Regions from separate parts of the Enterococcus sp. DIV0800 genome, predicted to be linked through region 1. Evidence: predicted binding sites of a transcription regulator. Region 1 holds the regulator's gene; each other region holds the start of a gene.

Region 1 (2,279 bases):
TGGATTTACGTTTAAATGTTTTGTCCATAATGCATATGCCATTGGTGCCGCGCCCATTGGTAATCCCGGATGACCTGAATTTGCTTTTTGAATAGCTTCAATACTTAGCGTTCTGATTGTGTTTACACCTAGTTGATCGATTTTGTCGAACAAGATAGTTCCTCCTTTTTGGTCTTAAATACTTTAATTACAGATCCATTGTAACCGATTTATTTTGACTTTTCAATTGCAAATCGCTAAAAGATTTTACTTTCTATTATGCAATCCTTTTTTCTTTTGAATCTCTTTTAATTTCTCTGGTGTTACGTCGTTGCCCTCAGGATCAACAACTTTCATCCCTTCAATATGATGCCGCATGCCGCTACGGAAAGAAGAAATGTATTCCTCACGCAGAACTTTTTGTTCATGTGCTTCAGCATCAGTTAAACCAACCGTTTTCTTTTTTTTCGCTAATTCATTGATACGTGCAATTGTTTCATCATTAATCATCTTCAGCACCTCTTTCCCCCTATTAATTATACATAAAAAAAACAAAGTTGGAAGCACAAACAAATGCGAACGCTTGTTTGATTTGTTTGTAAGATTATGCTACACTAAAAAAAACGAAAGAAGGTGTGGGCGTTGGCAAAAAGAACAGAAACTAAACAATTAGAAGTTTTGCGTTTCATTCACGAACGCGTTGAAAATAAAGGTTATCCACCCACTGTAAGAGAAATTGGCGAAGCGGTGAATCTCTCATCGACTTCTACTGTCCATGGACATCTATCTAGATTAGAAAAAAAAGGTTGGATCCAGCGTGACCCCACAAAACCACGGGCAATTGAACTGACACTTACAGGCTTAGAAAAAATCGGTGTAACACCACAAGTCATCCCCATGCTGGGTGTCGTTACTGCCGGCGAACCAATTTTAGCAGTTGAAGAAGCTTCAGACTTTTTCCCTATCCCGCCTGATCTATCAAGTGAGGACGGCAGCCTCTTTATGTTGACAATTCGCGGTGAAAGTATGATAAACGCCGGTATATACGATGGCGACCACGTCATTGTTCGTAAACAATCCATGGCTAATAACGGTGAGATCGTTATTGCAATGACTGACGAAAATGAAGCAACATGTAAAAGATTTTATCGCGAAGCCGATCACATTCGTCTTCAACCTGAAAACGATGAATTGGCACCATTGATTTTTGCTAATGTTTCTATTCTAGGAAAAGTTGTTGGTTTGTACCGAAACCATATTTATTAATCGGAATTCAATTTCCGATTATTTTTTTCTTTACAAAACGAACAAACATTCGTATAATAAATATGCAAACAAACGTTCGTGTGCCCGTGTGGAACTTTTAAAAAAAGGACAGCTTCCGTGGAATGGCCTGCGTGATGAGAATAAGATTCATTTTTCGATTTTTGAAAAATGAATTCATAATACGAATTAGGAGTGATTCTTGATGAAAGCAGTAAGAAGATTTGGTTTGGTTATCGCTGTGTTGTTGTTAGGTCTATTGATTGGTAAATTAGGTTCTTTAGCTACGATCGTCATTTTTGCTGGATTGTTTCTCGTATGGTTCATGTTATGGGATGAACGGAAGTATGCACAGCACTACGCCGAACATCATTATGAAGAAGAAGTCGAAGAAGAACAGTATTACAAGGAACCTTCCGAAGATTTCTATTACGTGACTTATGATCATCGTTATCATAAATCTGCCTAAACTTATTTAGCGCTAACCAGTTGTTAGTAGCTTTTTGGATAGTAGTAAAAATAAAACAGGGACTCTCTCAGATTATAAGAGGGTCCCTGTTTTATTTTTAATAGTCCATCAACGTTAAGATATCATACCCTTTGATCTTATCGCGTCCGTGTAATTCATCTAATTCGATTAAGAAGGCACAGCCAACGACGATCCCGCCTAATTGTTCTACCAATTCAATCGTTGCTTTGATCGTTCCGCCCGTTGCTAAAAGATCATCTGTGATCAGTACGCGCTGTCCGGGTTTGATCGCATCACTATGAATAGTCAATGTATCTGTTCCGTATTCTTTTTCGTATTCTACTTCAATCACTTCACGGGGTAATTTTCCCGGTTTACGAACTGGTGCAAAGCCTAAACCTAATTCAAATGCGACTGGACAGCCAACGATAAAGCCGCGTGCTTCAGGTCCTACTACCATGTCGATTTGCTTTTCTTTTGCATAATTCACGATTTGCTTGGTTGCTTCACGATAAGCCTCGCCGTCTGCCATTAATGGCGAGATGTCACGAAAGACGATGCCTTTTTT
Region 2 (2,279 bases), 960 kb from region 1:
TCGGTTCCGCAATGATCGCAACCGTCGTGGCTACGGTATTGCAAGGCGCACAGCCAACGATCGCTCACGAATTGTCTGCCTATCATGCGGGCTTTCTGGTGTCAGTCATCGTTCTGGCTTTGATCTTTCTTCCTAGCCTCTTTCTAACAAATAAAACGAATGACCCTCAAAGTTAGATTACTCTAACCTTGAAGGTCATTTTATTTTTTCTTTTTCCATTCTTCGATCCGTTGGTATTGCTGACCAAGCGCCTGTTCGTATTTGCCAGTCGCTTTTGGCTCGTAGTAATGAGCGTCTTTGATTTTGTCAGGTAAATATTGCTGATCGACCCACGCATTTTCAAAGCTATGGGGATATTGATAGCCGATTCCTCGTTGTAAATCCTTTGCGCCTTTATAATGACTGTCTCGTAAATGATCAGGGACTTCGCCGGCATTGCCCAGACGGATGTCAGTGATCGCCGCATCTAAGGCTAGATAAGCCGAGTTTGATTTAGGTGAAAGGCAAAGATCCACCACTGCATCGGCCAGAGGAATTCGTGCCTCGGGAAAGCCTAATTTTTCAGCAGCTTGCACGGCTTGAACTGTGCGAGCAGCGGCGGCTGGATTAGCTAAGCCGATATCTTCATAGCCCATTACCATCAATCGCCGACAAATAATCGGTAGATCGCCGGCTTCGACTAGTCTGCCTAAATAATGCAATGCAGCATTGACATCGCTACCTCGGACCGATTTTTGAAAGGCGGAGATCACATCGTAGTGAGCGTCGCCGTCTTTGTCATGGGTCAACGCTTTTCGTTGCACACATTCTTCGATGATGGAAAGGGTTAAATGAATGTTTCCTTCTGTGTCTTTTGGCGTAGATTTAGTCGCCAGCTCTAAGCCATTTAAAGAGCTGCGTAAATCACCGTTGGTTGCCCGTGCCAAATGTCTCAACGCTTCTGCATCTATTTTAACTGGATAGTCTCCAAGACCACGTTCTTTATCGGCCAAGGCTGACTTGACCGCCTTAATAATATCTGCTTCATCCAAAGGCTTGACTTCAAAAATTTGAGTCCGACTGCGAATGGCGGGATTGATGGTGATATATGGATTTTCGGTAGTAGCGCCGATCATAATGATCCGTCCACTTTCTAAATGAGGCAGTAGAAAATCCTGTTTGGTTTTGTCGAGCCGATGGACTTCATCTAATAATAAGATAACCGTACCGCTCATCTTGGCTTCTTCGGCAACAATCTGTAAATCTTTTTTTGTATCAGTGGCGGCGTTCAACATTCGAAAGGCATAGTTGGTGGAGCCAGCGATAGCGCTAGCGATGCTGGTTTTCCCGGTGCCGGGAGGGCCATATAAAATCATCGATGAAAGCATTCGTGCCTCTACCATTCGGCGAATGATCTTGCCTTCACCGACTAACTGCTGCTGCCCGACAACTTCCTCTAAGTTGCGGGGGCGCATGCGATAAGCTAAAGGTTGTTGCATAAGAAACCTCCTTGAAATTTAATAAAGGGAGTAAAGTGTCCTTCGATAAGGTATGATCGATGACAGGTGAATTCAGCGGTGCGCTGAAGAAAATCAGTTTTTATCAATTTTGATTAGAGATGGTTAGCATTCGGCTAACTGGTTAAAACGGGTAGTCAGTTCGAGTTAAGGAAATTATTTTTCAAAGAACACGAAAAATAATTTAAACTTCGTACGCCTACTATTTTACTAACTTGCTAAAGCAAGAAGTAAAACTAGCAAATGTATGTTCTCATTATAGCATTTTTTGCTTATGTTTGCTGGGTTTTGGGTTGTTGGGCGTAGCGAGTATTTGGATTATTGTGTATCATGGAGAAGGTGAGAAAAATGGAGCAGGTAATTAATTTTTTTAATAGTGAAACGACCGAAAACATCGCGAAATATTTATTGGGGATGTACTTGGAGCATGAGACGCCTGAAGGAAAATTGGGCGGCTACATTGTTGACTGTGAAGCGTATCTGGGACCAGATGATTTGGCTGCGCATAGTTACGGGATGCGCAATACACCACGAGTGCGAGCGATGTACGAAAAGCCCGGCACGATTTATTTATACACGATGCACACGCATTTGATTTTGAATATGATCACACAGCCTGAAGGGATGCCGCAAGGAGTGATGATCCGGGGCATTGAACCGGTGGCCGGCATCGAAGAGATGATCGTCAATCGGCATGGTCGGAGTGGTGCTACGCTTTCGGATGGGCCGGGGAAATTAGTTGAGGCACTAGGTATCAACCGCGAGTTGTATGGTGAGTCGATT
Region 3 (2,279 bases), 240 kb from region 1:
AGCTCAGCGATCCGTTTCATTAAATCAACGTCGATCCCTTTGTATTTGCCGTCACTGTCTTGATATTCAAACGGTGCGAAGGCTGAGTCGCTAGCAATCGTGTACACGTCTTTCTTCGGTTCGATTTTTTTCATTTCCGAAGAGGCTGCTTGATTCTCAGAACCGCTAGAAATATATTCACTGACGATCTTGTCATAGCTGCCGTTTTTCTTTAAATCTTTTAATCCTTTGTTGAATTTTTCGAGCAACTCTTTATTTTCACCTTTTTTTACCGCAAAACCATAAGAGCTGCCTTCTTCAGGATCACCGACCAATTTAAAAGGCTGACCATTGGTTACCGCATAACCAAGAACGGGATAATCATCAAAGATCGCTTCGACGTTTCCGTTGTTCAACGCGTTATACATCGCGTCGGCGGCTTCGTATTGTTTTACTTCGTAGCCATATTTGTCTTTATTGTCATTCAAGAAAGTCGCGCTCTCTGTTCCGATTTTAGCAGAGACCGTTTTGCCTTTTAGATCATTGTAATCTTTGATATCCGTATTATCATTTTTGACTGCCATTTGAATCCCGCTATCAAAGTAAGGATCAGAAAAGTCAAAAGTTTTTTTCCGCTCATCCGTAATACTCATGCCGGCGATCATGCCATCGAGCTGATCCGATTGGACGCCTTGGATCGAACTGTCAAAGCCTAATGGACGCAGATCAACTTTGAAGTTTTGATCTTTGGCGATTTGGTTCAGTAAGTCCACATCGATTCCAACATATTCACCGTCAGAGTTTTGAAATTCAAAAGGGGCGAAGGTTAAGTCGGTCCCAATTTTATGTGTTTTTTCCGCGGCGTGTGTTTTGCTAGCAAAGCCAATTGTAAAAAGACTTGCCATTAAGCAAACAACGAAAGGAATTAATTTGTTTTTTCTCATAATAATCCTCCTAATTACTTATCATCCATTTATTATATGTTAGTTTAATGCCAAAATACAAGTGGGTTCCTTGTTGGAATGAAAAAAAGCTAAATATTCTTCACACGACATGTAATGAAATGTGACATGTGCTTTTTTAAGATTCGTTTTAGTAAGAACAAAAAATGGCGAAAATATGTTCGGTATGCTATAATTTTAAAATGAGAAATCATAGATTATTAATTGAAAAAGGGGGATTTTTGTATGATTGAAAGAGTCACAGACAATACGTTTGACCTTCATTCAAAATATCAGCCTGCTGGCGATCAGCCTGAAGCAATTGCGCAATTATCAGAAGGCATCGTCAATGGAAAGAAAGCACAAATACTTTTAGGTGCAACCGGTACTGGTAAGACCTATACCATTTCAAATGTCATCAAGGAAGTCAACAAGCCTACCTTGATTATCGCTCACAATAAAACATTAGCAGGTCAGTTATATGGAGAATTCAAAGAGTTTTTTCCTAACAACGCGGTGGAATACTTTGTCAGCTATTATGACTACTACCAGCCTGAGGCATATGTACCTTCCAGTGATACATATATTGAAAAAGATTCTAGTATTAATGATGAAATCGATAAACTACGTCATTCCGCCACTAGCTCATTACTGGAAAGAAATGATGTAATCGTTGTTGCTTCTGTTTCTTGTATTTTTGGTTTGGGTTCACCCAAGGAATACATGGAACAGGTGGTTTCTTTGCGTGTCGGGATGGAAATGGATCGCAATCAATTATTGCGCAATTTAATCGATATTCAATTTGAACGGAACGACATTGATTTTCAACGGGGCCGTTTTCGTGTTCGCGGAGATGTTGTCGAAATTTTCCCCGCTTCTCGCGACGAACGTGCGCTGAGAGTTGAGTTTTTCGGTGATGAAATCGAACGGATTCGCGAAGTTGACGCATTGACGGGGGAAATAACCGGCGAAACCGAACACGTAGCGATTTTCCCAGCTACCCACTTTTTGACAAATGAAGACCACATGGAAGTTGCCATCAGCAATATTCAAGCTGAGTTGGCAGATCGTTTAGAGGTTTTACGCAGTGAGAATAAGCTGTTAGAAGCCCAGCGCTTAGAACAGCGAACAAACTATGATATTGAAATGCTGCGAGAAATGGGTTATACCTCAGGAATCGAAAATTATTCCCGTCATATGGATGGCCGTAAAGAAGGCGAACCACCTTACACGTTGATCGACTTTTTCCCAGACGATTTCCTAATGGTGATCGACGAATCTCACGTGACGATGCCGCAAGTTCGCGGCATGTATAACGGTGACCGCGCTCGTAAACAAATGTTAGTTGATTATGGCTTC

The links. Region 1 encodes LexA, which represses DNA repair genes until DNA is damaged. Its sites were predicted from a motif close to CNAACANNTGTTNG; they were not measured.
Region 2: a site for LexA is predicted at 1,737-1,750, ahead of IGI54_RS10250 (replication-associated recombination protein A). Genes of this name have one in related genera too.
Region 3: a site for LexA is predicted at 1,092-1,105, ahead of uvrB (excinuclease ABC subunit UvrB). Genes of this name have one in related genera too.

The regions. Positions count from the first base shown of each region.
Region 1 covers NZ_CP187898.1:1,180,750-1,183,028, reverse strand. Annotated here, with positions in the region: gene tkt (transketolase) at 1-153, opposite strand, end outside; gene IGI54_RS05790 (DUF896 family protein) at 247-489, opposite strand; gene lexA (transcriptional repressor LexA) at 622-1,245, shown strand; gene IGI54_RS05780 (hypothetical protein) at 1,448-1,711, shown strand; gene IGI54_RS05775 (adenine phosphoribosyltransferase) at 1,809-2,279, opposite strand, start outside.
Region 2 covers NZ_CP187898.1:2,137,757-2,140,035, reverse strand. Annotated here, with positions in the region: gene IGI54_RS10255 (MDR family MFS transporter) at 1-176, shown strand, start outside; gene IGI54_RS10250 (replication-associated recombination protein A) at 201-1,478, opposite strand; gene IGI54_RS10245 (DNA-3-methyladenine glycosylase) at 1,845-2,279, shown strand, end outside.
Region 3 covers NZ_CP187898.1:1,419,324-1,421,602, reverse strand. Annotated here, with positions in the region: gene IGI54_RS06835 (amino acid ABC transporter substrate-binding protein/permease) at 1-923, opposite strand, end outside; gene uvrB (excinuclease ABC subunit UvrB) at 1,167-2,279, shown strand, end outside.